2 linked regions of the Variovorax paradoxus genome follow. The protein of the gene in region 2 interacts with the protein of the main gene of each other region in a pairwise test. Links are inferred from orthologs where the notes say so. Each region holds a gene or a part of one and is shown on either strand. Other genes may lie near its edges. The genes, in order: odhB and GFK26_RS06485.

Evidence for each region.
Region 1: the proteins of GFK26_RS06485 (region 2) and odhB interact in binary tests that used the Escherichia coli proteins (3 or more experiments, as listed by UniProt). The link is inferred for Variovorax paradoxus from one-to-one orthologs.

Annotation. Positions count from the first base shown.
Region 1 is NZ_CP045644.1:4,810,451-4,825,501, reverse strand. What follows is about bases 6,687-9,547. They hold odhB (2-oxoglutarate dehydrogenase complex dihydrolipoyllysine-residue succinyltransferase), read right to left. Parts: upstream 8,817-9,547; coding sequence 7,557-8,816; downstream 6,687-7,556. Other genes in these bases: GFK26_RS22165 (2-oxoglutarate dehydrogenase E1 component), read right to left, coding at 8,871-9,547; lpdA (dihydrolipoyl dehydrogenase), read right to left, coding at 6,687-7,537. Outside these bases: GFK26_RS22210 (RluA family pseudouridine synthase), read right to left, coding at 1-228; GFK26_RS22205 (outer membrane protein assembly factor BamD), read left to right, coding at 243-1,052; GFK26_RS22200 (ATP-dependent DNA helicase), read right to left, coding at 1,092-3,182; GFK26_RS22195 (YdcH family protein), read right to left, coding at 3,179-3,385; GFK26_RS22190 (PP2C family protein-serine/threonine phosphatase), read left to right, coding at 3,493-4,263; GFK26_RS22185 (hypothetical protein), read right to left, coding at 4,280-4,930; cell division protein ZapE, read right to left, coding at 4,927-6,024; more of lpdA, read right to left, coding at 6,107-6,686; more of GFK26_RS22165, read right to left, coding at 9,548-11,747; GFK26_RS22160 (propionate--CoA ligase), read right to left, coding at 11,943-13,856; GFK26_RS22155 (isochorismatase family protein), read right to left, coding at 14,018-14,623; GFK26_RS22150 (TetR/AcrR family transcriptional regulator), read right to left, coding at 14,686-15,051. UniProt on the Escherichia coli protein: E2 component of the 2-oxoglutarate dehydrogenase (OGDH) complex which catalyzes the second step in the conversion of 2-oxoglutarate to succinyl-CoA and CO(2).
Region 2 is NZ_CP045644.1:1,441,203-1,456,334, forward strand. Bases 7,279-10,220 are described here. They hold GFK26_RS06485 (YbaY family lipoprotein), read right to left. Parts: upstream 9,001-10,220; coding sequence 8,557-9,000; downstream 7,279-8,556. Other genes in these bases: GFK26_RS06480 (adenylate/guanylate cyclase domain-containing protein), read left to right, coding at 7,279-8,512; GFK26_RS06490 (acetoacetate--CoA ligase), read right to left, coding at 9,032-10,220. In the rest of the region: GFK26_RS06440 (LysR family transcriptional regulator), read left to right, coding at 1-476; GFK26_RS06445 (CopD family protein), read left to right, coding at 533-991; GFK26_RS06450 (VOC family protein), read right to left, coding at 988-1,446; GFK26_RS06455 (CaiB/BaiF CoA transferase family protein), read right to left, coding at 1,460-2,698; GFK26_RS06460 (acyl-CoA dehydrogenase), read right to left, coding at 2,707-3,906; GFK26_RS06465 (LysR substrate-binding domain-containing protein), read left to right, coding at 4,089-4,991; GFK26_RS06470 (GFA family protein), read right to left, coding at 4,993-5,496; GFK26_RS06475 (2OG-Fe(II) oxygenase), read left to right, coding at 5,656-6,321; more of GFK26_RS06480, read left to right, coding at 6,548-7,278; more of GFK26_RS06490, read right to left, coding at 10,221-11,026; GFK26_RS06495 (TetR/AcrR family transcriptional regulator), read left to right, coding at 11,126-11,917; GFK26_RS06500 (ABC transporter substrate-binding protein), read left to right, coding at 11,914-12,861; GFK26_RS06505 (ABC transporter ATP-binding protein), read left to right, coding at 12,858-13,643; GFK26_RS06510 (ABC transporter permease), read left to right, coding at 13,636-14,406; GFK26_RS06515 (ABC transporter permease), read left to right, coding at 14,403-15,132.

The sequences.
Region 1 (15,051 bases), 3.4 Mb from region 2 along the record:
TTGCAGCTCGACGGCGCCGGCCTCGATGAGTTGCTGAAGGTAACTGCGCGAAAACTCCGGCACCAGGGCGGCCAGCGCGCGATCGAGCCGCTGGCCGTGCTGCGCCTGATCGATCGCGAAGGGCCGCAGCTCGCTCGGCTCCGCGAGATCGGCGCCCTCTTCAGCTTCAGGCCCTTCCGGAGGATCGGTCAGGGGGTCGGTCGATATAATTGAGGGCAACTGTTTCACGAAAGCCGTATGTGATGTTTCGCGCCAAATTATCGGTCCCTGCCTGGATCGCGCTCAGCGCGGCGGCCCTTCTCGTCGCCGGCTGTGGTTCCACCACCAAGGAAGACAAGACCGCGAACTGGAGCCCCAACCGCATCTACTCGGAAGCCAAGGACGAAGTCGGCTCCGGCGCCTACGACAAGGCGGTGCCGCTGTACGAGAAGCTCGAAGGCCGTGCCGCCGGCACGCCGCTGGCCCAGCAGGCCCAGCTTGAGAAGGCCTACGCCCAGCACAAGGCAGGCGAAAAAGCCAACGCCATCGCCACGCTCGACCGCTTCATGAAGCTGCACCCGGCCAGCCCGGCGTTCGACTACGCGCTCTACCTGAAGGGCGTGATCAACTTCAACGACGACCTGGGCATGTTCGCGTTCCTGACGCGCCAGGACCTGTCCGAGCGCGACCAGAAGGCTGCCAAGGAATCGTTCGAATCCTTCCGCGACCTCGTGACGCGCTTCCCCGAATCGCGCTACGCGCCCGACGCGCGCCAGCGCATGAACTACATCGTGAACTCGCTCGCGCAGTACGAAGTTCACGTGGCGCGCTATTACTACTCGCGTGGCGCCTACCTGGCGGCCATCAACCGGGCACAGATCGCGCTGGCCGACTACCGCGAAGTGCCGGCGCTCGAAGAAGCCCTGTACATCATGGTGAAGTCGTACGACGCACTCGGCATGAAGGACCTGCGCGACGATGCGCAGCGCGTGCTGACCACCAACTACCCGAAGAGCTCCTACCTGGCCAACGGCTTCAAGGGCAAGGACGATCCATGGTGGAAGCTCTGGTAATCCAGAGCCAGCCGACCACTTCGGTCACTTCGGTAGATCTCAGTAAGGTTTCTTGAGCGCGTCGATCGCGCTCTCGAAATCCGCTTCGGTTTCCAGCCGGCGCATCGGCGGCAACGCCGCCAGCAGCCGCCGGCCATAGCCCATCGCCACGAGGCGCGTGTCGCAGATCGCGAGGACGCCGCTGTCGGTTTCACGGCGAATGAGGCGCCCCGCTCCCTGTTTCAATGCCACGGCCGCTTCGGGCAGCGAGTAATCGCTGAACGAACTGCGCCCCTGCGCTTCGAGCCGCTGCGAGCGGGCCTCCACCAGCGGGTCGTTGGGCGGCGGGAACGGCAGCTTGTCGATAACGACGAACTGCAGCGCGTCACCCGGCGCATCGAAGCCTTCCCAGAACGACGCCGACGCGACCAGCACGCAGCCTGCGCGCCCGTTGCTCGCGCCTTCGCGGAAGCGGTCCATGAGCACGCGCTTGGGCAGCTCGCCCTGCACCAGCACCTCGGGCCGCGCCTCCGTCTGGAGCAGCTCGAACTGCTGGCGCATCGCGTCGCCGATGGTGCGCAGCGCGCGCAGCGTGGTGGTGAGCACCAGTGTGCGCCCGCCGAGTTCGGCGGCACCGTGTGCGGCCAGCTTGGCCACCTGCTGGCTGTGCGTGGGATCGTTGGGCTTCGGAAAAGCCCGCGGCACGTAGATCGCTGCCTGCGAGGCGTAATCGAACGGACTCTGCACGCGCAACACTTCGGCGTCGCGCAGGCCGCAGGGCTCGGTGAACCAGCGCAGCGTGGGGTCGTCGCCCAGCGTGGCGGAGGTGAACACCCAGGCGCGGCGGCTGTCTTCCTGCGGTGGCGGCGGGACGGCGCCGTGCTCGGGGTCTTCGTCGTCATCGCCTTCATCCCCGTATGGCAAGTCGGACTCCACAGGCTCGTCGGTCAGCTTGAGCACCCGCTTGCGCATTGCATCGGCGATGTCGAGCGGCGACTCGATCAGGCGCAGCTGCGTGCCCACATCGACCCAGCGCACCGAGTCGAGTTCGCAGGGTTGCGCGAAGCGCGCGGTGCGTTTGGCAAGCTGGCGCGCGCGCTCGTGCAGGCGCACGAAGTCGGGCGAGATTTCGCTCACCGTGTCCAGCCCGTCGGCGGCCTGTACGAAGGCGTCTTGCAAGTCGTCGAGCGCGCCCTGCCAGGCCTCGGCATTCACGCCCTCGGGTGCAGGGCCGATCCAGCGCAGCTTGGCGCCCGGCCACTGCTTGCCGACCACCAGGCGCAGTTCGCGCGCCGCGCGTTCGACGCCCGCCACCAACTGCTGCCAGTCGACCAGCCCACGCGCATGCTGCAGGCCTGCGCCGAGCATGTCGCGCGCAAAGTCGAGTGCCTGTCCGCTGCCGAGCTGCGCGCCGAGGAACTGCACGCCGGTTTCGTTGAGCTGGTGCGCTTCATCGAACACGACGACGCTCACGGTCGGCAGCAACTCAGCCATGCCGGTCTCGCGCACCGCGAGGTCGGCAAAGAACAGATGGTGGTTGATGACCACGATGTCGGCCGCCAGCGCCTCGCGCCGCGCCAGGTTGACGTGGCATGACTTGAACTGCGGGCATTGCGCGCCCAGGCAGTTCTCGCGCGTGGAGGTGATCAGCGGGATCAACGGCGAACGTTCGTCGAGCCCCGGCAGCTCAGCCAAGTCGCCGGTGCGCGTGGCTTTCGACCACTGCTCGATCTTTGCCAGCGTGCGCAGGCTGCCGCGCTCGGGCAGCGAAGCGTCGTGGCGCGCCATGTCGAGCCGGTGCAGGCACAGGTAGCTGCCCCGCCCTTTCAGCAGCGCCGTGCGTATCGGCAGTGCGAAGGCTTCGACGAGGCGCGGCAGGTCGCGGCCGAACAGCTGGTCCTGCAGGGTCTTGGTGGCGGTCGAGAGCAGCACGCGCTCGCCGCTCAGCAGCGCGGGCACGAGGTACGAAAAAGTCTTGCCCACGCCGGTGCCGGCCTCGACCACGAGGATGCCGCCGTCGGAGATGGTGCGGGCCACGGCCATGGCCATTTCGGTCTGGCCGCCGCGCTCGCGGAACTGCTCGGCGGCCTGCGACAGCACCCCGTCCTGCGCGAACGCGTCGCGCACCTGGTTTTCGAGCGGCGACGTCACGCCGGCTCTTTCGGGTCGAGCGCGTTCTCGAGCCGGGCGATCTGGTCGCGCAGGGCGAGGCGGCGTTTTTTCAGGCGGCGCATCAGCAATTCGTCGGGCGGCGCACTGTCTTCCGAGAGCCGGTCGATGGTGGCGTCGAGGTCGGCATGCGCGATGCGCAGCTCGATCAGCTGACGGGAAAGGGAATGAAGATTGGAGTCCAACGGTGGGGGTGCGCGTGCCGCATGGGGCCGCGCGTGTTCATTCGATAATACGTCCTGACACGAACCCCAGAGAAGACAGAAAGCGCGCCTCTGGCGCCCCAGCGCTCATGACCCAAGGCTTTCGACTCGCCGCAGCCACCGGCCTCCACAAGGGGGACCGCCCCTACCAGCAGGACCAGGTGCTGTTGATGAGCCATCCGCGCACGCCGGGCTGCGTGCTCGGCGTCATCGCCGACGGCATGGGCGGGCGCAGCGGCGGGCGCAAGGCGTCCGACCAGGTGCTGATGACCGCGCGCCAGCTCTTCACCCGTTTCAGCCCCGAGCGCGACGACCCTGCTGTCGTGCTGCGCCAACTGCTCGAAGACGCCCACACGGTCATCAAGCTCACGGCGCTGTCCAGCGAGCAGGAGCCGCACAGCACGCTGGCCGCCTTCCTCATGACGCCCCAGGGCGGCTGCGCGTGGATCCACGCGGGCGACTCACGCATCTATCACTTCAACGACGGCGCGCTGGTCAAGCGCACGCGCGACCATTCGTATGTGCAGGCGCTGGTCGATCGCGGCCAGATCAGCGAGGCCGAGGCCAACATCCATCCGCAAGGCAACATCCTGCTGGGCTGCCTGGGCATGACGACCACGCCGCCGCCCGTCGATCCGCACCACATTCCCAAGCTGCAGCCGGGCGATCTGCTGATGGCCTGCAGCGACGGGCTCTGGCACTACTTCTCGCCGGAAGAGCTGGCCAGCGTGCTGTACGCGCAGCCGCCGCGCGATGCGGTCGAAATTCTCGTGGGGGAAGCCCGGCGCCGCGCACGCGGCACGGGCGACAACATCTCGATCGCGGTGCTCAAGCTCGACCCGCTGCCTGCGGCGGCCTGAGCGACCGCCCGTTGGCTCAGGGCGCCGGTGCCGGCGGCAACGGCGCACCGCGCGGCTTGGTGCGCTCGGCGTTCTGGCGTTCGCGGTTGGCGCGGTGTTCCGCCGCCCGCCTTTGCTTTTCTTCGAAGCGCGTGGTCGCGGCCGGTGCATCGGCGCGGCGCTGCGCCGCCTTGGCCTGCTCGTCGGCATGGGCCTTCTGCTTGTCCTCGAACTGGCGCTGGCGCGCGTCCGCATCGGCCGCCGTCGCGGCGCGGCTCGCCGCGTGGTCGGCGGCGCGCTGCTCGCGCGCCTTCTGGTCTTCTTGCGACTTCTCACGCTGTTCGCGCGAATCCTGTGGGCGCTGATTGGCGGCCTTCTGGTCGAGCTTCTGCAGCTCGGCGGCGCCGCTGCGCTGGCGCTGGATGTCGTTGATCGCGGTTTCCTGCCGCTTGATGTGGTCGGTTTCCTTGCGACGGCGGCTGCGGCTTTCGCGCAGGCAGTCTTCAACCGCAAACTTCGCGTAGCAGGCCGCGCGCTCCTTCGCGTAGCGCGACTCGATGGCCTCGCGCTCGGTGGAGAGGCGACTGCGTTCGGCTTCGAGGTCGGCGCTGCCCGAGGCCGCATTGGACTGGGCCCAGAGCGGCAGGCTGGCCAACGCCAGGAACAGGGCAAGAGCGGTTTTTTTCATGTGAGTCGGGTGTCGACGATGCGGCGTTCCAGGGCGAGGAATTCGCTCGACTGCATTTCGGTGAGCCGGGACACTGTGCGCGGAAACTCGTGCGCCAGCGGGCCCTCCGTGTACAACGCCTCGGGCGGCACCTCGGCCGACATGATGAGCTTGCAGCGCCGGTCGTACAAGACGTCGACCAGCCAGGTGAAACGGCGTGCTTCCGAAGCCATGCGCACCGGCATGTGCGGCACGTCCGACAGCAGCACGGTGTGGAACTGGCTCGCGATTTCCAGGTAGTCGTTCTGCGAGCGCGGACCGCCGCACAGCGTCTTGAAGTCGAACCACACCACGCCGCCGGCCTTGCGCCGCGCGCGGATCTCGCGCTGCTCGATGTGCAGGATCGGGTTTTCGTCCGCCGTCTCAGCCAGCTTGTCGAAGGCGTGGCGCAATTCCTTCTCGGCCGCCGCGTCGTTCGGCGTGAGGTACATGCGCAGCTGCTCCAGCGTGCGGCGCCGGTAGTCGGTGCCGTTGTCCACACTCAGCACCTCGAGCTTCTGGTTGAGCAGTGCAATGGCGGGCAGGATGCGGTCGCGGTGCAGGCCGCCCGGGTACAGGTCGTCGGGCTTGAAGTTCGAGGTGGTGACAAAGCCCACGCCGTTGTCGAACAGCGACACGAGCAGCCGGTGCAGGATCATCGCGTCGGTGATGTCCGCAACGTGGAACTCGTCGAAGCAGATCAGCTTGTAGCGCTTGGAGATGCGCAGCCCCAGCTCGTCGAGCGGGTTCACGGTGCCTTGCAGGTCGCGCAGTTCGCGGTGCACCTCGCGCATGAACTCGTGGAAGTGCAGGCGCGTCTTGCGCCGCAGCGGCACGGCGTTGAAGAACAGGTCCATCAGGAAGCTCTTGCCGCGCCCCACGCCGCCATACATGTAAACACCGCGCGGAAGCTCCGGCCGGTTGATGAGCTTCTTCAGCGCGTTGGAGCGCCGGGCCTTGTACTCGCCCCACTCGGTGGCGCAACGGTCGAGCGCCTCGACGGCCGCGAGTTGTGCGGGATCGCTCTTGAACCCGCGTACCGCGAGCTCCGCTTCGTAAGCCTGTTTGACGCTCAAGGGATCGGATCGCTTCAAAAATGGAGAGCCCCGACCGCCCCGCGAGGGTCGATCGGGGCCGGGTTCGCTCAAGAACCGGAGATCAGAAGTTGAGCGTGCGCTTGTCCACGGCCAGGGCCGCTTCCTTGGTGGCTTCCGACAGCGACGGGTGCGCATGGCAGATGCGCGCGATGTCTTCGGCGCTCGCCTTGAACTCCATGGCCACGACGGCTTCGGAGATCAGTTCGCTGGCCTGCGGGCCCACGATGTGCACGCCCAGGATCTCGTCGGTGGTCGCGTCGGCCAGGAACTTGACCATGCCGGTCGTGTCGCCCAGCGCGCGTGCGCGGCCGTTCGCCAGGAACGGGAAGGTGCCGGCCTTGTAGGCGCGGCCCGCGGCCTTGAGCTGCTGCTCGGTCTGGCCGACCCATGCGATCTCGGGGCTGGTGTAGATCACCCACGGCACGGTGTTGAAGTTCACGTGGCCATGCTGGCCCGCGATGCGCTCCGCCACGGCCACGCCCTCTTCCTCGGCCTTGTGCGCCAGCATCGGGCCGCGCACCACGTCGCCGATGGCCCACACGTTGGGCAGGCTGGTCTTGCAGTCGTCGTCCACGGCAATGGCGCCGCGTTCGTCGAGCTTCAGGCCCACGGCTTCGGCGTTCAGGCCGATGGTGTTGGGCACGCGACCGATCGAGACGATCAGCTTGTCGACTTCCAGCGTCTGGGCTTCGCCCTTAGCGTTGGTCCAAGCAACGCTCACACCCTTCTTCGACGACTTGATCTCACCGACCTTGACGCCGAGTTCGATCTTCAGCTTCTGCTTGTCGAAGGCCTTCTTGGCTTCCTTGGCGATCTGCTCGTCCACGGCACCCAGGAAAGTCGGCAGTGCTTCGAGCACCGTGACTTCGGCACCGAGGCGGCGCCACACCGAGCCCATTTCGAGGCCGATGACGCCCGAGCCGATCAGGCCCAGCTTCTTCGGCACCGCGCCGATGCGCAGCGCGCCGTCGTTCGAGAGGATGTTTTCCTCGTCGAACGGCGTGCCCGGCAGCGCGCGGGCGTTGGAGCCCGTGGCCAGGATGATGTGCTTGCCGCTGATCGATTCTTCAGCGGCGCCCGCCACCTTGATCTCGTAGCCGGCTTCGTCCGCCTTCACGAACGAACCACGGCCATGGAAGAAGCTGACCTTGTTCTTCTTGAACAGGTACAGGATGCCGTCGTTGTTCTGCTTCACGACCTGGTCCTTGCGGGCCAGCATCTTCTCGACGTCGAGGCCGAGGCCTTCGACCTTGATGCCGTGGTCCGCAAAGTGGTGGCCGGCCTGCTCGAAGTGCTCCGACGATTGCAGCAGCGCCTTCGACGGAATGCAGCCGACGTTGGTGCAGGTGCCGCCCGGTGCGGGGCCGCCCTTGCCGTTCTTCCACTCGTCGATGCAGGCCACGTTGAAGCCGAGCTGCGCAGCGCGGATTGCCGCGATGTAGCCGCCAGGACCGCCGCCGATGACGACGACGTCGAATTGCTTGTTTGCCATCTGTGTCTTGCTCCCCGGATCAGATGTCGAACAGCAGGCGCGACGGATCTTCCAGCGCTTCCTTCATGGCGACCAGGCCCAGCACGGCTTCGCGGCCGTCGATGATGCGGTGGTCGTAGCTCATGGCGAGGTAGTTCATCGGGCGAACGACGATCTGGCCGTTTTCGACCACGGCGCGGTCCTTGGTGGCGTGCACGCCGAGGATGGCCGACTGGGGCGGGTTGATGATCGGGGTCGAGAGCATCGAGCCGAAGGTGCCGCCGTTCGAGATGGAGAACGTGCCGCCGGTCATTTCTTCAATGCCCAGCTTGCCGTCTTGGGCCTTCTTGCCGTACTCGGCGATCTTCTTCTCGATGTCGGCAAAGCTCATCTGGTCGGCATTGCGCAGGATGGGCACCACCAGGCCGCGCGGCGAACCGACGGCGATGCCGATGTCGAAGTAGCCGTGGTACAGGATGTCGTTGCCGTCGACCGAGGCGTTGATCACCGGGTACTTCTTCAGCGCGTGCACCGCGGCCTTCACGAAGAAGCTCATGAAGCCGAGCTTCACGCCGTGTTCCTTGGTGAACGCGTCCTGGAACTTCTTGCGCAGGTCCATGACCGGGGCCATGTTCACTTCGTTGAAGGTCGTGAGGATGGCGTTGGTCGATTGCGATTGCAGCAGACGCTCGGCGATGCGGGCGCGCAGGCGGCTCATCGGCACGCGCTGTTCCGGGCGTTCGCCCAGGTCGGGTGCGGCAGGCGCTGCGACCTGTTGCAGCGCGGGCTTGGCAGCCGGTGCGGCGATGGCGGCGGCAGGCTTGGCACCGGCAGCAACCGCGCCGAGCACGTCGCCCTTGGTCACGCGGCCATCTTTGCCCGTGCCGGCCACGTCGCTGGTCTTCAGGTTGTTGTCGGCCAGCAGCTTGGCAGCGGCGGGCATGGCGACGTCGGACTTCGAACCACCGGTGGCGGCGGCTGCCGCTGCGGGCGCAGCAGCGGCCGGTGCGGCGGCGGGGGCAGCAGCTGCAGCAGCGGGCGCTGCGGCGGCGGCCTTGCCGTCGGTGTCGATCTTGGCGATCAGCTGCTCGGCCACCACGGTGGCGCCGTCGGGCTGGATGATTTCGACCAGCACGCCGGCCGAGGGAGCCGGCACTTCGAGCACGACCTTGTCGGTTTCGATCTCGATCAGGATTTCATCGACGGCGACGGCTTCGCCGGCTTTCTTCTTCCAGGTGAGCATGGTGGCTTCGGCCACGGATTCGGAAAGCTGGGGGACTTTGACTTCTACGATAGACATTTGGAGTGAGCTCCGATTTGTTCTTGAGGGTGTTCGTGTGAAAAGGGGCGGTTCTTACTTGGTCAGCACGAAGCCCTTGAGCTTGCCAAATGCGCCATCGACCAGCGCCTTCTGCTGTTCCTGGTGCAGGTGCGAGTAACCGACTGCCGGCGATGCCGAGGCGGCACGGCCGGAGTAGCCGAGCTTCTGGCCGTCCTGCATGTTTTCGTGGATGTAGTGCTGCACGAAGAACCAGGCGCCCTGGTTCTGCGGCTCGTCCTGGCACCACACGATGTCCACGAGGTTGGGGTACTTCTTGACCTCGGCGGCGAAGGCCTTGTGCGGGAACGGGTAGAGCTGCTCGACGCGGATGATCGCCACGTCGTCGTTGCCCTGCTCTTCGCGCTTCTTGGCCAGGTCGTAGTAGACCTTGCCCGAGCAGGCGATCAGGCGCTTGACCTTCTCGGCCTTCAGGCCCTTGCTGTCGGGAATGACAGTCTGGAAGCTGCCCTTGGTGAACTCGGACAGCGGCGAGGTCGCGTCCTTGTTGCGCAGCAGCGACTTGGGCGTGAGGATGATCAGCGGCTTGCGCAGGTTGCGCACCATCTGGCGGCGCAGGATGTGGAAGATCTGGCTGGCCGTGGTGGGCTGCACCACCTGCATGTTGGTGTCGGCGCTCAGCTGCATGAAGCGCTCCAGGCGGGCCGAGCTGTGCTCGGGACCCTGGCCTTCGTAGCCGTGCGGCAGCATCAACGTGATGCCGTTGACGCGGCCCCACTTCACTTCGCCCGAGGCGATGAACTGGTCGATCACCACCTGCGCGCCGTTCACGAAGTCGCCGAACTGGGCTTCCCAGATGACGAGCGTGTTGGGGTCGTTCGAGGCGTAGCCGTATTCGAAGGCCAGCACGGCTTCTTCGGACAGGATCGAGTCGATGACGACGAACGGGGCCTGGTTCTCGGCCACGTTCTGCAGCGGCGTGTAGGTGCCGGTGTCGAACTTCTCGCGGTTCTGGTCGTGCAGCACGGCGTGGCGGTGCGTGAACGTGCCGCGGCCGCAGTCTTCACCCGACAGACGCACCGGGTAGCCGCTGGCCACGAGCGAGGCGAACGCCATGTGCTCGCCCATGCCCCAGTCGACATTCACGTCGCCGCGGCCCATGGCCGCGCGGTCGTCCAGCACCTTCTTGACGAGCGGGTGCACGGTGAAGCCTTCGGGCGGCGTCGTGATCTTCTCGGCCAGACGCTTCCACTCGGTGGTCGGAATGGCGGTGTCGCCGGCGTCGGTCCACTTCTTGTTGAGGTACGGGCTCCAGTCGACGGCGTATTTGCTCTTGAAGTTGGTGAGCACGGGGTCGACAGTGTTCTTGCCTTCGTCGAAGGCGGCGCGCTGCGCCTTGACCATGTCGTCGCCGAGCGTGTCGCCCAGGCCTTGCGCGGCCAGCTTGTCGGCGTACAGCTTGCGCGTGCCGGGGTGCTGGGCGATCTTCTTGTACATCAGCGGCTGGGTGAGCGAAGGCGTGTCCTGCTCGTTGTGGCCCAGCTTGCGGAAGCAGATGATGTCGACGACCACGTCCTTCTGGAATTCCATGCGGAAATCGAGAGCGAACTGGGTGGCGAGCACCACGGCTTCGGGATCGTCGCCGTTCACGTGCAGCACCGGCGCTTCGATCATCTTGACGATGTCCGAGCAGTACAGCGTCGAGCGGCTGTCGCGCGGGTCGCTGGTGGTGAAGCCAATCTGGTTGTTGATGACGATGTGCACCGTGCCGCCGGTGGAATAACCACGGGTCTCGGCCAGCGCCAGCGTTTCCATCACGACGCCCTGGCCTGCGAAGGCGGCGTCGCCGTGCACGATCACGGGCAGCACCTGCTTGCCCAGCGGATCGCCGCGGCGGTCCATGCGGGCGCGCACCGAGCCTTCGACCACGGGGTTCACGATTTCCAGGTGCGAGGGGTTGAACGCCAGGCTCAGGTGGACCGGGCCGCCGGGGGTGGTCACGTCCGAGCTGAAGCCCTGGTGGTACTTGACGTCGCCGGAGGGCAGGTCTTCGGGAGCGGTGTGGTCGAACTCGGCGAACAGGTCGGCGGGCATCTTGCCCAGCGAGTTCACGAGCACGTTCAGGCGGCCGCGGTGGGCCATGCCGATCACGATCTCCTGCACGCCCTTGATGCCGGCCTGGTTGATCAGCTCGTCCATCGAGACGATGAAGCTCTCGCCGCCTTCGAGCGAGAAGCGCTTCTGGCCGACGTACTTGGTGTGCAGGAAGCGCTCGAGGCCTTCAGCGGCCGTCAGGCGGTTCAGCACGTGCTTCTTCTGCTCGGCGCTGAGCTTGGGGTTGGTGCGGGCGCTTTCGAGCTTCTGCTGCCACCAGCGCTTGTGGTTCTGGTCGGTGGTGTACATGTACTCGGCACCCATCGTGCCGCAGTACGTTTCACGCAGGGCATTGAGCAGGTCGCGCAGCGACATGGTCTCTTTGCCGAAGAAGGTGTTGCTGGTGTTGAACACCGTCTCGAGGTCGGCGTCGGTGAAACCGTAGAACGAGGGCTCGAGTTCCGGAATGGCGGGACGCTCGGCGCGCTTGAGCGGGTCGAGGTCAGCCCAGCGGGCACCGACGTTGCGGTAGGCGGCAATCAGCTGCTGGACTGCGGTGCGCTTGCGGCCGAGTTCGGAGTCGGCACCGCTGGCCTGCACGACCTTGGTCGTGCCCTGCTTTGCCAATTCGGCAAAGGCGTTGATGACGGGGAGGTGCGGGACGTCGCGGGCGCTGGTGCCGTCGGCGGCGGGAACGTTCTGCAGGGCGTCGAAATACGTGCGCCAGTTGTCAGGAACGCTGCCGGGGTTGGAAAGGTAGTTTTCGTACATCTCCTCGACATAGGGCGCATTGCCGCCGAAGAGGTAGGTGTTGCCTTGATAGGCGGTGTACGCCGTGGGCGTAGAAGAATCGCTCATATTCCGCTGACCTTCGCTTCCCTGGAGGAAGCACTAGCTGGTTAAGAAACCTTCCGCGACACGGCTGGACCGATTGGCGGATGCGACTGTGGCTGGGGAAGGGCCTGAGTACCTTGGCATTGTGCCACGTCAACCATATGACGGCTGAACGCTGCTACGCAAGGCCCGCAACCCTGCCCCGGTTCACGCCTTCGGTCAGGTGGCGGACAGCAACTGCTTGATCTGCTGCAGCGTGGCCGGATCGTCGATGGTGGTCAGGTCGCCCGGGTCGCGCTGTTCGCAGACAGCCTGGATGGCGCGGCGCAGCAGCTTGCCGCTGCGGGTCTTGGGCAGGCCGCTCACGAAGCGCACGCGCGCGGGCCGCGCCAGGGCGCCGAGCTGGTCGGCTACGACCTTCATGATCTCGCCCTCGAGTTGAAGCGCCGCGTCGGCGTCGGTCACGGCCAGGCCGTCTTTCGGCACGACGAAGGCCATCGCCACCTGGCCCTTGAGCGTGTCGGCCACGCCGACCACCGCCACCTCGGCCACGTTGGCGTGGCCCGAAATGCTCTCTTCGATCTCGCGGGTGCCCAGGCGGTGGCCGGCGACGTTGATCACGTCGTCGGTGCGGCCCAGGATGTAGAAGTAGCCGTCGGCATCGCGGATGCCCCAATCGAAGGTCGAATAGACCATCTTGCCCGGCACGCTCTTCCAATAGGTGTTGACGAAGCGCGCGTCGTCCTTCCACACGGTCTGCATGAAGCCGGGCGGCGTCGGGCCCTCGACCACGACCACGCCCTTCTCGTTCGCGCCGGTGAGCTCTTCGCCGGTCGACTCGTGCAGGATCTTGATGCGGTAGCCGTACATCGGCACGCCGGGGCTGCCGAACTTGCTGGGCTTGGCTTCCACGCCGTTGGCGACCGTGATCATCGGCCAGCCCGATTCGGTCTGCCAGTAGTTGTCGATGATCGGCACGCCCAGGCCGTCGCTGATCCAGCGTGCGGTCGGTTCGTCCAGCGGTTCGCCGGCCAGGAACAGTGCGCGCAAGGTCGACAGGTCGTATTTCTTGAGCAGCGCGGGGTCCTGCTTCTTGAGCACGCGCACCGCGGTGGGCGCGCTGAACATCACCGTCACCTTGTACTTCTCGACCAGGCGCCACCAGATGCCGCCGTCGGGCTGCTGGTCGATGCCCTGCGTGGGCAGGCCCTCGTACATGATCGTCGCCATGCCCGCGATCAGTGGGCCGTAGACGATGTAGCTGTGGCCCACCACCCAGCCGATGTCGCTGGTCGAGAAATACGTTTCGCCAGGCCGGCCATCGAAGATGTGCTTCATGCTCGCGGCCAGCGCCACGGCGTAGCCGCCCACGTCGCGCTGCACGCCCTTGGGCTTGCCGGTCGTGCCGCTCGTGTAGATCGTGTAGCTGATGTCCGTCGACGCCAGCCAGGTGCAGGGCACCTGCGCATCCAGGTGCCTCTGCCTCAGCTCGCCCGCCAGATGGTCGCGACCGGCGACCAGGTCCATCGCCGCAAGCCCCCGGTCGGTCAGCAGCACGGCCTCGGGCTTGTACTTCGACAGGCGGATGGCTTCGTCGAGCAGCGGCTTGTACGCGATGACCTTGCCGCCGCGCGAACCGGCGTCGGCACTCACGACCACCTTGGGCTCGGCGTCCTCGATGCGCGTGGCCAGCGAGCCGCTGGCGAAACCGCCGAACACCACGCAGTGGATGGCGCCGATGCGCGCGCAGGCCAGCATCGCGAAGGCGGCCTCGGGAATCATCGGCATGTAGATGAGCACGCGGTCGCCCTTGCCCACGCCCAGTTCGACGAGGCTGGCGGCGGTGCGCTGCACCTCGGCGTGCAGCTCGGTGAAGCTGTAGCTTTTTTCGACGCCGGTTTCGGTCGACACGAAGATCAGCGCCGGCTGGTCGCCCCGATCGGCCAGGTGCCGGTCGACGGCGTTGTGACACAGGTTGGTGGTGCCGCCGACGAACCAGCGCGCGAACGGCGGCTGGCTGGCGTCGAGGATCTGTTGCGCGGGCGTGTGCCAGTCGATCAGTTGGGCCTGCTCGGCCCAGAAGGCCTCGGGCGCATCGACGGACTGGCGGTAGAACTCTTCATAGCGGCTCATCGGGATCTGTCTCCTGTTGTATGGATGCCGTTCCGGACACGAGGCCGAAACTGAATTCATAATTATGGGGACCGATCTTGCGGGAAGCTGACAGCCGCGGCAATCCGGGCGGCACCCGGTTGCCGGGCTGCCCTTCAACAGCAATTCAGTGGATCAGCGGACTAGCGGATCAGCGCCTGCAGATCGCGGAACGCCGGGTGCTCGGCGGTGCGCAGCCACTCGAAGCCGACCATCTCGGTGGTCACGAGTTCGGCGCCCGCGCCGGCCAGGCGGTCGAAGGCCGCGTCGCGGTTGCGCTCGGTGCGCGAGCTGCAGGCGTCGGTGACAACCCACACGTCGAACTCGTCCTCCAGCAGGTCGAGCGCGGTCTGCAGCAGGCAGACATGGGCTTCGCAGCCGGCGATCACGATGGTGTTGCGCTCTTCAGCTTCGGCCGGGGGCTTCTGCAGGTGCTTGGGCAGGCTGCGGGCGTTGCCCTGCGGCGCGGCCTTGGCGGGCGGACGCAGCCATTCGCCGAGCCCCTCTTCCACGCCGCTGAAATGCATCTTGGCCAGCGTCTTGCGGCAGAAGGCACGGATCTCGGGCAGGTTCTCGCCCAGCTTGGACGGGTTCTGCTCGGTGCCCCAGACCGGCACGTCGACCCACTGCGCCATCTGGCCCAGGCGTGCTGCATTGCGCGCCGCCGCTTCGCCTTCGAAGATCGCCGGCATCAGCCGCGCCTGGTAATCGACCAGGACGAGTTGGGATTGCGTGGCGTCGAGCAGCATGGACTTCTTCTTTCAGGTATCGGTTGAACTGGGCTGAACCGTACCACTGAAAAGAGCGGGTTTCACTGCGTCTTCCGCTGGCGCTGCGGGGCCGATCGCTGCACCAGCTGCGCGAGGTAGGTCTTGAACAGCGCATCGGCCGACTGCTTGAACATGCGGATGCGCCCCGTGTGCTGCATCAGCAGCAGGCCGACGCCGTGCGCGAACAGCGCCGTGTTCTCCTGCTGCGCGAGGTCGGCATCGAGGCCCAGAGCCAGCAGCGCCTCTTCGCAGGGGCGCAGGGCGTCGTAGAGACGGTCGTTCAGCTCGTGGTCGAGCGCGTGCGTCAGTCCACGGGGCCGCATGCCATGCACCAGATAGAAGCCGAGGTCGAGGTCGCGCGGGTTCGCCGCGTAGAAGTCGAACCAGGCCTGGGCCTTGGCGGCCAG
Region 2 (15,132 bases):
CGATCCAGGCCATGGTGCTGGGCTCGCACCCGCTCGCGCAGCTCGGGCGCCCGCTGAAGCTGGCCGACCTCCTGCCCTACCCCGGCGCCACGCTGCACCGCAACTTCGGCGTGCGCCAGCACATCGAGGCGGCCGAGATCAGCGAGGGCGTGCGACTGCCCGCGCTGCTGACCACCACCTCGTTCAGCGCGCTGGGCCACTTCGTGTCGGCGGGCCTGGGCTACACGCTGGGCACGCGCATCTCGCTCACGCCCAACGCCGACCATCCGGCGCTGGTCGAGCTGCCGATGAAAAACCCGCTGCTGTCGCAGGGCCGCTCGCACATCGTGTCGCGGCACGGCCGCCTGTTGCCGCCGGCCGCGGCGACGCTGCTGCGGCAGGTGGTGGCGGACATGAAGCGCTATGCCGATTCGATCGCGGGCACGGGCACCAGCAAGCCCCGCGCGAGCACGCGCGGTCGCGGCGCGACGGGTTGAAGGGCATGGGGCCTTGCGTTGCGTGCGCGCACGGTTCGGTGTTCTGATCGGACCCCATGTCCTACCTCGCTCCCCTCTTCATTCACCTGCTGTGCGCCGCCTTCTGGGTCGGCGGCATGGCCGTCATGCACTTCGCGGTGCGCCCCGCCGCCGTCGCCACGCTGGAGCCGCCGCTGCGCCTGCGCATGATGGCCGCGACGCTGCGGCGCTTCTTCATCGGCGTGGACGCATCCGTCACGCTGCTGTTCGTGACCGGCATCGGCTTGATCCACGCGACCGGCGGCTTTCGCGCCGTGCACTGGCGCGTCGAAGCCATGATGGGCATTGCGCTCGTCATGGCGGCGATCTATGTCTACATCCGCGCCTCGGTGTTCCGCGCCATGCGCCGCGCGGTGGAGGACAGCGCCTGGCCTGTGGCGGCCGCACGGCTCAACACCGTGCGCCAACTGGTGACGCTGAACCTCGCGCTGGGCGTGGTGGTGTTCGCGGTGGCGGTGATAGGGCGCGGCGCTTAGGCCGCAGGACCCTTCAGTTCCACGCCGTTGCCATCGGGATCTTCGAGGTAGATCGAAGGCCCATTGCCCTCGGCCCCGAAGTTGTTCTGCACCTCACCCTGCACCGGCACGCCGTGCCGCGCCATGCGCGCACGGATCGCCGCTTCGTCGAAGGGTTCGATGCGCAAGCAGAGGTGATCGACGTTGCGCCCCTCGCGCCCGGCCAGCGCGCCGCCCTGGCTGCCCAGCTTGCCATCGTGCGTGACAAGGTCGATGAGGCTGCTGCCGGCGCGCAGGTGCACGAGGCCGAGGTCGTCGCGACGCTTCTCGAGCGTGCAGCCGAGCACGTCGCAATAGAAGGCCATGGACCGCGCGGCATCGCGCACGCGCAGCACGACGTGATCGATGCGCAGCACCGCGAACGGAGCTGCATCGACTGAAGCTTCAGGAGAAGACGGAGCGGGCGGGCGCGTCATGCCCGCCAGTGTGTCAGACCACCCCGGCGGCGCGCAATGCCTCGAAGCGCGTGGCGTCGACGCCCATCTCGGCCAGTACCTCTTGCGTGTGCTGTCCGAGCGCGGGCGGCGCACGGCGCAGCACCGGCGGCGTGGCCGTGAGGCGCAGCGGGCTCGCCACGCCGGTGATGCTGGCGATGCCGTCGCCCGCATCGCGCGGCAGCGTGACGGCGAGGCCGCGCGCCTTGACCTGCGCGTCGTCGAAGGCCTGCGCGATGTCGTTGATGGGGCCGCAGGGCACGGCCTTGTCTTCGAGCAGCGCCACCCAGTCGGCGGTGGTGCGGGTGCGCGTGAGTTCTTCGAGCATCGGGATCAGCACGCCGCGGTGTTTCACGCGCAGCGTGTTGGTCGCAAAGCGTTCGTCGGCGGCCCACCCGGCGTGGCCGGCGGCTTCGCAGAAGCGCGCGAACTGGCCGTTGTTGCCGATGGCCAGCAGCATCGAACCGTCTTGCGTCGGAAAGTCTTGATACGGCGCGAGGCTCGGGTGCGTGTTGCCCTGGCGGCCCGGCGCCTTGCCGGTGTTGAGGAAAGCGCTCGCCTGGTTGGCGAGGATGGCCATGCCCACGTCGAGCAGCGCCATGTCGATGTGCTGGCCTTCGCCGGTGCGGTCGCGCACCTGCAGCGCCGCAAGGATGGCGGTGCTGGCGTACACGCCCGTGAACAGGTCGGTGAGCGCCACGCCCACGCGCAGGGGGCCGCCGCCGGGTTCGCCGTCGGGGCGGCCGGTGATGCTCATCATGCCGGTCATGGCCTGGATCATCAGGTCGTAGCCCGCGCGCTCGGCGTAGGGGCCGTCGTGGCCGAAGCCGGTCACGCTGCAATAGATGAGGCGCGGGTTGGCCGCGCGCAGGCTGTCCTGGTCGAGGCCGTACTGCTTGAGGCCGCCGGTCTTGAAGTTCTCGACCACGATGTCGGCCTGCGCCGCCATCTGCTGCAGCAGCGCCTGCCCCTCGGGCGTGGCCATGTCGATGGTGACCGAGCGCTTGTTGCGGTTGCAGGACGTGAAGTAGCTGGCCTGGTCGGTGTCGTGGCCGTTCGCGTCCTTCACGAACGGCGGGCCCCAGGTGCGCGTGTCGTCGCCGACGCCGGGGCGTTCGATCTTGACGACGTCGGCGCCCAGGTCCGCGAGGATCTGCGTGCACCACGGGCCCGCGAGCACGCGGGACAGATCGAGGACCTTGATGCCGTCGAGTGCTGCGGGCTTGGTGGTCATGCGTCGGGTCAGTTCGCGAAAGCGGCAATACCGGTGATGGCGCGGCCCAGGATGAGCGCATGAATGTCGTGCGTGCCTTCGTAGGTGTTCACCACTTCGAGGTTCACCAGGTGGCGTGCCACGCCGAACTCGTCGCTGATGCCGTTGCCGCCCATCATGTCGCGCGCCATGCGGGCGATGTCCAGCGACTTGCCGCAGTTGTTGCGCTTCATGATCGAAGTGATCTCGACGGCGGCGATGCCTTCGTCCTTCATGCGGCCCAGGCGCAGGCTGCCTTGCAGGCCCAGCGTGATCTCGGTCTGCATGTCGGCCAGCTTCTTCTGGATGAGCTGGTTGGCGGCGAGCGGGCGGCCGAACTGCTTGCGGTCCAGCGTGTACTGGCGGGCGCGGTGCCAGCAGTCTTCGGCGGCGCCGATCGCGCCCCACGAGATGCCGTAGCGGGCGCTGTTCAGGCAGGTGAACGGGCCCTTGAGGCCTTGCACTTCGGGGAAAGCGTTTTCTTCGGGGCAGAACACGCCGTCCATCACGATTTCACCGGTGATGCTGGCGCGCAGGCCGACCTTGCCGTGGATGGCGGGAGCGCTCAGGCCCTTCATGCCCTTCTCGAGCACGAAGCCGCGGATCGGGCCGACGGTGCCGCTTTCGCTGACTTCCTTGGCCCACACGACGAACACGTCGGCGATGGGCGAGTTGCTGATCCACATCTTCGAGCCGCTGATCGCGTAGCCGCCCGGCACCTTCTTGGCGCGCGTGGCCATGCTGCCGGGGTCGGAGCCGTGGTCAGGTTCGGTCAGGCCGAAGCAACCGATAAATTCGCCGGTGGCGAGCTTGGGCAGGTACTTCTGCTTTTGCGCTTCGGTGCCGAATTCGAAGATCGGCACCATCACCAGCGAACTCTGCACGCTGGCCATCGAGCGGTAGCCCGAATCGACGCGCTCGACTTCGCGGGCGATCAGGCCGTAGGCCACGTAGTTCAGGCCGGGGCCGCCGTACTGCTCGGGGATCGTCGGGCCGAGCAGGCCGAGCGCGCCCATTTCGCGAAAGATCGCGGGGTCGGTTTCGCCGCTGCGGAAGCCTTCGATGACGCGGGGCGCCAGGCGCTCCTGGCAGTAGGCGTTGGCCGCGTCGCGGATCATGCGTTCTTCGTCGGTCAGTTGCTGGTCGAGAAGAAAGGGGTCGTCCCAGTGGAATTGCGCTTTGGCGGCCATGTGGATGTCTCCGGAAAAGGAAGAAGAAACAAAAGAAGGGGAATGCGGTCGATCGTAGCCACGCAGGGGGCCCGGCGCAAACGATGAATCCTCACCCAGATATGCGCATGACGCACATCTTGAGAGACATCTTGTTGATTTACAGGCGAAACCACCTCGCCAGTCATACACTCCCGGCATACATGCGCCGCAAGATCCCCCCCCTGCAAACCCTCGTGTGCTTCGACGCCGCCGCGCGCCACGAGAGCTACACCCGCGCCGCCCAGGAACTGGCGCTCACGCAGAGCGCGGTGTCGCGCCAGGTGGGGTCGCTCGAGGCCTTCCTGGGCGTGGCGCTGTTCCGCCGCACGCGGCACGGCGTGGCGCTGACGGCCAGCGGCGCAGCCTACGCGCGCCAGATCGCCCGCCGCCTGGAGGCCATGGAACGCGACACGCTCGACGCCATGGCGCACCAGGGCGAAGGCGGTTCGCTGTCGCTGGCCGCAGTGCCCACCTTCGCCACGCGCTGGCTCGTGCCGCGCCTGCGCGGTTTTGCAGCACTGCAGCCCGACGTGGTGGTGCACATCGAGACGCGCACCCGTCCCTTCCTGTTCGCCGATGCGGAGTTCGACGCTGCGCTGTACGCGGGCACGCCCGCGCAGGTCGAGAACTGGGCTGGCACGCGCGCTGTGTTGCTGATGCACGAAGACGTGGTGCCCGTGTGCAGCCCGTCGCTGCTGCCCGATGGCCAGGCCGTGTCACCCGACGCCATCGCGCAGATGCCGCTGCTGCAGCAGAGCACGCGCCCCGACGGCTGGCGCCAGTGGTTCGACGCGCAACAGATCGACGCGCCCAACGCACGCGGCGGCCCGCGCTATGAGTTGTTCTCGATCCTCGCTGCTGCAGCGTCGCACGGCCTGGGCGTGGCGCTCATGCCGACCATGCTGGTGGCCGACGAGCTGGCGCGTGGCGAGCTGGTGGTGGCCTGCCCGCGGCCCTTGTCGGGTGAGCGCAATTACTACCTGGTGACGCCGGAGCGGGCGGACCAGCGGCCGTTGTTGAAGTTGTTCAGTGATTGGTTGTTGGGGCAGGCGCGGGAGGGGTGATTCAGGCCTTGGCCGGCCGCGCACCCTCTTGCGCATACGCCTGAATCAACGCCGGGAAGGCCGCGAACTCCGGCAGCTTGCCGAAGCTGTGCACCGCCGGCGTCGTCGCCCAGGGCAGCTTCTCGTCGGTCCAGGTTTCGGCGAAGGGCACGACCCATTCGTGCCGGTCCAGCATGGTGGGGCGCAGGTTGACGAACTCGTCCATGCCTTCGGTGCGGGTGAACATCCAGCTCTTGCAGTGCGGACAGAAGAAGTGATGCGAATCGCCGTGCAGGCCGCCGATGACGGGGTCGCCCAACACCACCTCGAAGCCCGGCGTCGGGATGGCCAACGACAGCGAGAACGCGCTGGCGCTCATGCGCTGGCAACCGGTGCAATGGCAGGCCATCGCCAGCAGCGGCGGTGCAGTGATGCGCAGGCGCACCTGGCCGCAGCGGCAGCCGCCACTCCACGGGAGTTGCCAGTCGCTGGCGGTGTCTTGAGGGGTGGGGTTCTGGGTGCTCATGGAAGGCTTTCGGGCTGGGTCTTCGGGATGATCGCTCAAGCCGGGCCTGCTCCACCGAAACCCGCGTCCGAAAACGGCGAGCCCTCACGCATCAGCAGCGCGACACTGCCCCCATGACCTCCCCGTCCCTCCCGCGTCGAAGCCCTCGACTGGCCCCGCATCGACGCCGACCTCGCCACACGCGGTTGCGCCGCGAGCGGCGCGCTCTTCACGCCGAAGGAATGCGCGGCGCTCGCCGCGATGTACGAACAGCCGCAGTATTTCCGCAGCCGCGTGGTCATGCAGCGCCATGGCTTCGGCCAGGGCGAGTACCAGTACTTTGCGAACCCGCTGCCGTCCAAGCTCGTGGCGTTTCGCAGCGCGCTGTACGAGCGCCTCGCGCCGCTGGCCAATGCATGGGCCACTGCGATGGGCCAGCCGGCCGACTATCCGCCGGACCACGCGGCCTACCTCGACCGCTGCCATGCGGCGGGCCAACTGCGCCCCACGCCGCTGCTGCTGCGTTACGACGAAGGCGACTACAACTGCCTGCACCAGGACCTGTACGGCGACCTGCAATTTCCGCTGCAGCTCACGGTGCTGTTGAGCCGGCCCGGTGAAGACTTCAAGGGTGGCGAGTTCGTGCTGACCGAGCAGCGCCCGCGCATGCAGTCGCGCGCCGAGGTGGTGCCGCTCGCACAAGGCGAGGCGGTGATCTTTGCGGTGAACCAGCGGCCCGTGGCCGGCACGCGCGGCAGCTACCGCGTGACGATGCGCCATGGCGTGAGCCGCGTGCGCAGCGGGCGGCGCCACACGCTGGGCCTGATCTTTCACGACGCACGTTGACTAAAACGAACGCCCGTTCGTAAGCAAGCCCTCGGGCGCAGCAACTTGGCACCGAGCGTGCAAAGTTGCACATATGTACCAAATACAAGCGAAAATCCCGCGCGCATCCGGGGGATTGCCAGGATGGCCGGCGCACACGATCGGCCCCGCAACCCCCTCCGGACGCCGGACCACGACCTCGTGATGAGGAGCCGGGGTCCGTTCCGCGTTGTCGTCAGGGAGCTGTATGTACAAGAAATCGTCCGGGCCTCCGGATGCGGCGGGTCGCCCGTCTTTCGCGCACGTCACCACGCCGTTGCCACCGTCTCCGTCACCCTCTTCCGCTGAAATCCCACCGCCCCGGCGACCCCGTCGCTTCCGGGTCGATGTCGGGTCCATCGTCAGTGCCGTGGCGCTGGCGCAGTCGCTGCTGCTGGTGACGCTGGGCTACTGGGGTTCGCAGCGGCTGGTGACGACGATCGGCACCTCCGCGCACAAGTCGAACCACGACCGCATCGAGGACAAGGTGCTGGCCTTCCTGTCCAAGGCCGAGTCGGCGGTCGGCGCGATCGGCAGCTCGCCGAGCCTCACGCCGGCTGGCGAGAACGTCGAGCGCACGGCCGAGCTTTTGTGGACGCTGCTGCAGCAATCGCCCGAGCTCGACAGCGTCTACGTGGCGAACGTCGAGGGCAAGATGCTGATGGCGCTGCGCTACCCGGTGCCGGCCATCCGCCACATCGCGCGCAGCGCCGACTTCACCACCGAGACGTGGCAATACAAGCTGCCGCTGGGCTCCGAGGCCGATGTGCAGCAGCGCTTTGCCACGCAGCGCGTCGAGGCCTACCGCAGCAACTACAACCCGACGCAGCGCAGCTGGTTCGTGCAGGCGCGCAAGACGCAGGCACCGGTCTGGACCAGCCCCTATGTGTTCGCCGCCGCGCAAGAACTCGGCGTGACCTACGCCCTGCCGAGCCAGCGCCGCCAGGCCGAGGGCAGCCCGCAGGCGATGGTGGTGGCGGGCGATGTCTCGCTGGGCCGGCTGTCGGAGTTCGTGCGGCTGTTCAGCCGCAACGGCAACGGCAACAGCGCGCTGCTGAGCGCCGACCACAAGGTGCTCGCGCGCAGCGACATGCCGGGCGTGCTGCACACGCTGGAGGCGCCCACGGGCGCACTCGGCGCGCTCGATGCACAGATGACGGCCGACGGCATCGCCGGCAGCAGCGGTGACAGGGCCTTCGCGTTCAGCCACGAAGGCAAGCGCTACCTGGTGCAGGCCTCGCGCATTCCTGCGACGGGCTGGCAGCTGGTGAGCTGGGTGCCCGAAGACGTGCTGCTGGGTGGCCTGCGCCGCGCAGTGGCGTGGTCGCTGCTGCTGGCGCTGGTGTTCCTGGGACTCGCGCTGTACATGTCGCTGAAGCTGTCGAAGCTGGTGACGGCACCGGTCGAGAACCTCTCGCGCATCGCGCACCGCATCGGCCGCCTCGAGCTCGACGACCTGCCGCGCGAACCCAGCCGCGTGCTCGAAATCCAGCACCTCGACCAGGCGCTCGACGATTCGGCGCGCAGCCTCAAGGCCTTCAGCAAGTTCGTGCCGGTGGACGTGATCAACCAGCTGGTGGCGCAGGGCCACGCGCTCGCACCCAATGGCTCGCCGCGCCAGGTGACGGTGATGTTCACCGACGTGGAAGGCTTCACGTCGATTTCCGAATCGATCGCGGCCGACGTGCTGGTGCGCCAGCTGACCGAGTACTTCAACCTCGCGGCCGATGTGTTCGCGCGCCACGGCGGCGTGATCGACAAGTTCATCGGCGACGGCATCATGGTCCTGTGGGGCGCGCCGGCCGACCTGGAAGACGCCGAGTACAAGGCCTGCCGCGCCGCGCTGGAGCTGCACGACGAAATGCACGCACTCAACCGGCAGTGGGCCGAACAGGGCCTGCCCGAGTTCCGCACGAACATCGGCATCCACACGGGCGTGGTGGTGGCGGGGGTGCTGGGGTCGAACGACCGGCTGTCTTACACGGCGTTCGGTGACGTGGTGAACGTGGCGAGCCGCATCGAAGGCGCGAACCGCCAGCTGGGCACGCGCATGCTGATTTCAGAGGCCACCTTCGCGGCCCTGAACGGGCGGCTGGCCACGCGTCGCATCGAAGAGCTGGTGGAGCTGCGCGGCCGGCAGACGCGCATGGTGCTCCACGAATTGCTGACCTGACCAGGACCGATCCGCGCGAGCATCGTGTCGCGCGGGTGGGTCGATCAGCGCGAGGGGCGCGGCGGCGGCGGTGGCGTGGTCGCGCGCACCAGCATCAGGTTGGCGGTGGTGCCGTTGCCTTGCGTGAGCACCGCGTATTGCGTGTCGTTGATGAACAGCAGCTGCTCGCCACGTGTGATGCGCGCCGCCACGGCGTAGCGCATGCGCGGATCGATGCGGGCGGCATCCACGCTGAGTTCGAAGGCGAAGGGCGGCTGCTTGCCGTTGGCGGGAATGCGCTGTTCGGCGAGCACGACCGAGGGCGCGTCCATGCGCGACACGTCGAGCAGTTGCACGCGCACTTCGGCTGCAGGGTCGAGCGCGATGCGTTCGCGGTAGGCCACGGTGCCCGTCACGCGCAGCGGCGCGGCGCCCGGTTTGGGCGTCGCCGGCGTGCCCGAGGAAGCGCAGGCGCTCAGGACGGAGGCTCCGGCAATCGCGGAGAGCATGAGGAGGCTGGTGCGTCTTTTCATCGCCCCATTATGCGGAGGCACGCTCCGCGGCGAAAGCGACATACCAATCCAGGCTGCCGGGGTTTGCCATCGCCTCGCGGTTGACCACCTTCTCGATCGGCTGGCCCAGCAGCAGCTTCTTGATCGGCAGCTCTTGCTTCTTGCCCGACAGCGTGCGCGGAATCTCGGCCACCTGGAAGATGTCGTTGGGCACGAAGCGCGGCGACAGCGAGGTCTTGATCGCGTTGTTGATGCGCGTGCGCATGGCATCGTCGAGCGCCACGCCGGGGCGCAGCACCACGAACAGCGGCATGTAGCTGTCGCGGCCCAGGTATTCGAGGTCGACCACCATCGAGTCGAGCACCTCGGGCAGGCCTTCGACCGCGCTGTAGATTTCGCTCGTGCCCATGCGCAGGCCCTGGCGGTTGATGGTGGCGTCGCTGCGGCCGTAGATGATGCAGCCGCCATCAGTGCCGATCTTGATCCAGTCGCCGTGGCGCCACACGCCGGGGTAGGTGTCGAAGTAGCTCGACACATAGCGTGCGTTGCCTTCGTCGCCCCAGAAGTACAGCGGCATCGACGGAATGGGCTGCGTGCACACCAGTTCGCCGACTTCGCCGATGACCGGTTGGCCCTGCTCGTTCCAGGCTTCCACTGCGTGGCCGAGTTCGCGGCACTGCATCTGCCCCGGCACTTCGGGCAGCTCGCGGTTGCCGCCGACGAAGGCACCGCAGAAGTCGGTGCCGCCGGAAATGTTGCACCACCACACGCCGGTCGAGCCCGCATCGAGGATCTGTTGCGAGCCCCAGCGCTGCACCTCGTCGGGCAGCGGCGAGCCGGTGCTGCCAAGTGCGCGCACGCGCGACAGATCACCGCAGTCTTTGGCGACGAGCCCCGCCTTCATGCAGTTGGTGAAGTAGGCCGCGCCCGCGCCGAAGAAGGTGACGCGGTGCTTGGCGACGAAGCGCCACAGCACGCCCCAGTCGGGCTTCTCCTTGCTGCCCGCCGGGTTGCCGTCGTAGATGCAGATGGTCGCGCCGAAGGCCAGGCCCGAGAGCTGCGAGTTCCACATCACCCAGCCCGTGGAGCTGTACCAGTGGTAGCGCTCGCCGAGGTTGTTGGCGCCGTAGCTCGCGCCCACGTCGTTGTGCAGGCCGCAGGCGTGCATGGTCAGCAGGATGCCGCCCTGCCCGTGCACGATGGGCTTGGGCAGGCCCGTGGTGCCGCTCGAATAGACGATCCAGATCGGGTGATCGAAAGGCAGCCACTCGGGCTCGAAGGCCGCGACCTCGGCGTCGTCGCGCGCAATGGCCTGCTGCCATTCGACGTCGTGCGCCACCGCGTTCGCAGCAAAGGGCGTCTGCACGAGCAGCAGCTTCTGCACGCTCGGCAGCTGGCCGCGCAGCTCCTGCAGCACCGTGCTGCGATCGAGCGGCTTGCCGCCGTAGTGCACGCCGTCGACCGCGATGAGCAGCGTGGGTTCGATCTGGCGGAAGCGGTCGGCCACGGCGGCCGTGCCCATGTCGGGCGCGCACACGCTCCACACCGCGCCGATGCTGGAGCACGCCAGAAACGCCACCATGGTCTCGGGCACGTTCGGCATGTAGGCGGCCACGCGGTCGCCGCGGCGCACGCCGAGCGACTTCAGCGTGAGCGCCACCGCGGCCACCTGGCGGCGCAGCTCGGGCCACGACAGGTCGCGCACCTCGCCGCGTTCGTTGTCGCTCACGATGGCGGGCAGGCCGGCCGCATGGGCCGCGTCGGCGTGGCGCAGCACCTCGCGCGTGTAGTTGACCTGCGCACCGGGGAACCAGCGCGCGCCGGGCATGCGCCGTTCGGCGAGCACCGCGGTGTGGGGCGTGGGCGAGTGCAGGCCGGCGTAGTCCCAGATGCTCTGCCAGAAGGCATCGAGGTCGGTGACGGACCAGCGCCACAGCGCGTCGTAGCTGTCGAAGGCCAAGCCGCGCGTGTCGCGCAGCCAGTTCTGATAGAGGCGGATCTGGGGGATGTTGGGAGCGGGCATGCCACGAGCGTAGCGCCGCGAACGGCCGTGCTCAATGAGGGTTGACCTCAGGGTTTGTACGCGTGTTCAACATTTTTGTACAGCCGTTCAATACGCCCCATGAACGCTCGCACACCGACGGTCCGCAAACGCAGCGCCACTCAGGCAGCACGTACCTCAGGCGTCCCGACCGTCGCACCCGAGCCCGCGCGACCCGACCGCCGGCAGGCGATCCTGCTGGCGGCCGAGAAGCTCTTTGCGCAGCACGGCTACCACGCGGTGACGATCCGCCAGATCGCCGAGGAAGCCGGCGTGCCGCTCGCGCTGGTGGGCTACTACTTCGGCCCGAAGCACGAGCTGTTCCACGCAATCTTCGAACACTGGAGCCACACCATCGAGGAACGGCTCGCGCGCCTCGCGGCCGTGACCATCGACCCCGACGATGCGCGCACGCTGCCGCGCATCATCGAAGCCTTCACCGCGCCCGTGCTGGCGCTGCGCGCGAGCACCGAGGGCGAGTACTACGCACTGCTGGTGGCGCGCGAGCTGTACCACGCGACCGAGGAAGCCGACCGCGTGCTGCGCGGCTACTTCGACCCGCTCGCCGAGGCCTACATCGATGCACTGCATGTGGCGCTGCCGCACGCCACGCACGGCCAGGTCGCGTGGGGCTACCAGTTCGCGCTCGGCGCGCTGTTGCACCACCTGAATGACAGCCGCATCGAACGGCTCTCGCGCGGCGAGAACCGGCGCGCCGACCCGGCCGTGGCGCCGATGCTCGTGAACTTCATCGTCGGCGGCCTGCGCGCCGCGCTGCCCCGGCCCAAAGCCGCTTCGAAGGTTGCGCCGAAGGCCGTCGCCGCCAAGCCCTCACGCACGAAAAAGACCATTCCCAGGAGACCCCAGCCATGATGAAAAGACGCACCCTGCTGTCGGCGCTCGCGGCCGCATCGGCCACCGCCTCGTTGCCTTCGCGCGCACAGCAGGCGCACCCGAAGATTGTGTTCGGCTACACGGCGGTGACCGACTTCGCCTCGGTCTTCGTGGCGGCCGAAGAGGGCTACTTCAAGAAGCGCAGCCTTGATGTAGAGCTGAAGTTCATTCCGCTGAACTCCACCATTCCGGCGGCGCTGCAGTCCGACTCGCTGCAGATCGGCGGGCCCACGCCTTCGGTGTTTTTGCAGGCGGTGGACGGCGGGCTCGACCTCGTGCTGGTGGCCGGCGGCGGCCTCACCTCGAAGACGATCACGGGCTTCGGCCTCGTGGCGCGCGCGGGCTCGGGCATCAAGAGCCCGCAGGACTGCGTGGGCAAGAAGATCGGCGTGCCGGGGCTCGGCGCCTTCCTGCACGTGACCTTCCGCGCGTGGCTGAAGGACAGCGGCGTCGACTACCGCAAGGTCAACTTCATCGAGGCCGCGTTCCCGCAGCATGCCGACCTGCTGCGCGGCGGCTCGGTCGATGCGGTGGTGTCGGCCGACCCGTTCATGAGCCGCATCACCGAGAGCGGCGCGGGCTATGTGGCCTCGTACTACTCGACCTTCCTGCCCGAGAACAACCAGACCATCGTGCACGCGGCCAAGCGCGAGTGGGTGGCGAAGAACCCTGCCACGGCGCGCGCCTTCCGCGAGGCGCTGGTCGAATCCGCGACCTTCATGCAGCAGCCGAAGAACGACGCCAAGGTGCGCGCGGCCATCGGCAAGTACATCAAGCTGCCGGCCGAGGTGCTCGCCAAGGTGCAGGTCTCGCCACCCGGCCCGGTCGTCACTGACAAGCAACTGGGCTACTGGACCGGACTCATGAAGGAGCAGGACATGCTCAAGACGAGCATCGACGTTGCGAAGCTGATCGCCAAGTGAGCGCGGTCGCCGATTCCTTCCTGCGTTTCGACGGTGTCGCGATCCGCCTCGGCGGGCGCGAGATCCTGTCACCCACCTCGTTCGACGTGGCGCGCGGCGAGTTCGTCTGCATCGTCGGCCCGAGCGGCTGCGGCAAGACCACGCTGCTGCGCGCAGCCAGCGGCCTTGTCACGGCGAGTGCCGGCGAGGTGCGACGCAAGGGCGTGCCGATGACGGCGCCCTCGCGCGAAGTGGCCTTCGTGTTCCAGGACTACGGCCGCGCGCTGCTGCCGTGGCGCACGGTCGAAGGCAACGTGAGCCTCGCGCTCGAAGCGGCCGGCGTGCCCACGGCTGAGTGCGCGCCGCGCATTGCCGACGTGCTCGGCAAGGTCGGGCTTGCGAAGCACGCGCACAAGTTTCCGGTGCAGCTGTCGGGCGGCATGCAGCAGCGCGCACAGATTGCCCGCTGCCTCGCGCAGAAGCCCGAGCTGATGATGATGGACGAGCCTTTCGGCGCGCTCGACGCGCTCACGCGCCAGAGCCTGCAGGACGAGCTCGCGCGGCTGGTGCGCGACGACGGGCTCACGGTGCTCTTCGTCACGCACGACCTGGAAGAAGCCATCTACCTCGGCGACCGCGTGATCGCACTGCAGGCCAACCCCGGACCGGGGCGGCCGAGCCTCGCGCGGATGATCGACGTGAAGATTCCGCGCCCGCGCGACCAGCTGACGACCAAGGAGCATCCGGACTACCTGCAGTTGCGGCGTGAGCTGTTCGCTTTCATCGAGCAGGGCCATGACTGAAAGCCGCCTCTTTCGCTGGCTGCGGCCGTGGGTGTTTCCCGCGGTGCTGGTCGGCGCCTTCGAGTGGTACGCGCGGCGCGCGGCAGCGTTGGGCAGCGATGCGCTCGCGCCACCGAGCGCGGCGGCCAAGGCCTTCGTCGGCGCGGCGATGGATGGCTCGCTCTGGCAGGCCACGGGCTTCACGCTGGGCACAGCGGCGCTCGGCCTGCTGCTGGGCGCGGTGCTCGGCATTGCGCTCGGCCTGGTGCTCGGTCTCTCGCGCCGCGCGGCGCAGCTGGGCTCCGTCTCCATCGAGGTATTGCGCCCCGTGCCTTCGGTTGCGCTGATCCCGCTCGCGATGCTGGGCTTCGGTTTCGGCGTGCGCATGGAAGTGGCCATCGTCGCCTTCGCCACCTTCTGGCCGCTGCTGGTGCTGGTGCAGTCGGCCGTGCAGCAGATCGAGCCCCGGCTGCTCGAGGTGAGCCGCGTGCTCGGCCTGTCGGCGCGCGAACGTGCCTTCAAGATCGTGCTGCCGGCCATCGTGCCGCGCCTGTTCGTCGCGCTGCGCCTGGGCGTGGCGGTGGCGCTGGTGGTGGCCGTGACGGTCGAGATCGCCGCGAATCCGCACGGCATGGGCTACGCGATGATGATCGCGCAGCAGAGCTTCGACCCCGCGCTGATGCTCGCGTGGCTCGGCTGGATCGGCGTGGTGGGCTTCGCGGTCAACGCGGGCATGGTGCGGCTGCAATCCTTCGTCGCGCGCCGCATGGGGGTGCAGCCATGAACAACAACCGCAACGACCGACTCGGTCTGGGGTGGCTGGGCTCGGTGGGTGTGCTGCTCGCGCTGGTCGCGCTGTGGTGGGTGGCGAGCAACGCGGGCTGGGTCAGCCGCGTGTTCCTGCCCACGCCGCAGGCCACCTTCGCGAGCCTGCTCGAAGGGCTCAATCTCTCTGCGGGCAACGATGGCAACGGCGAACTGCTCGCCTTCACGCAGGCCACGGTGGGCCGCATGGTCGAAGGCTGGCTGCTCGCCTCGCTGTTCGGCGTGCTGCTGGGCGCGGCCATCGGCGTGTCGCCCGCAGTGCGCGCGTGGGTGCAGCCGACGCTGGAGTTCATCCGCCCGCTGCCTGCCTCGGCGCTGCTGCCGCTGGCCATTTCGATCTTCGGGCTGAACCCCGGCATGGTGCTGTTCGTGGTCGCCTTCGGCGCGATGTGGCCGGTGCTGCTGGCCACGGTGCACGGCTTCGCGGCCGTGGAGCCGCGCCTGTCGGAAGTGGCGCGCTGCCTGCAGATGTCGCGCGCCGCGTACATCTGGAAGATGGGCCTGCCCAACGCCATGCCCGACATCCTGGCCGGCATGCGGCTGGCGCTGACCATCGCGCTGATCGTCGCGGTGGTGGGCGAAATGATCGCCTCGCAAAGCGGCCTGGGCCAGGCGATTCTGCTGGCGGCGCGCGCCTTCCGCGCCAGCGACCTGTTCGCCGGCATCGTGCTGCTCGGGCTCATCG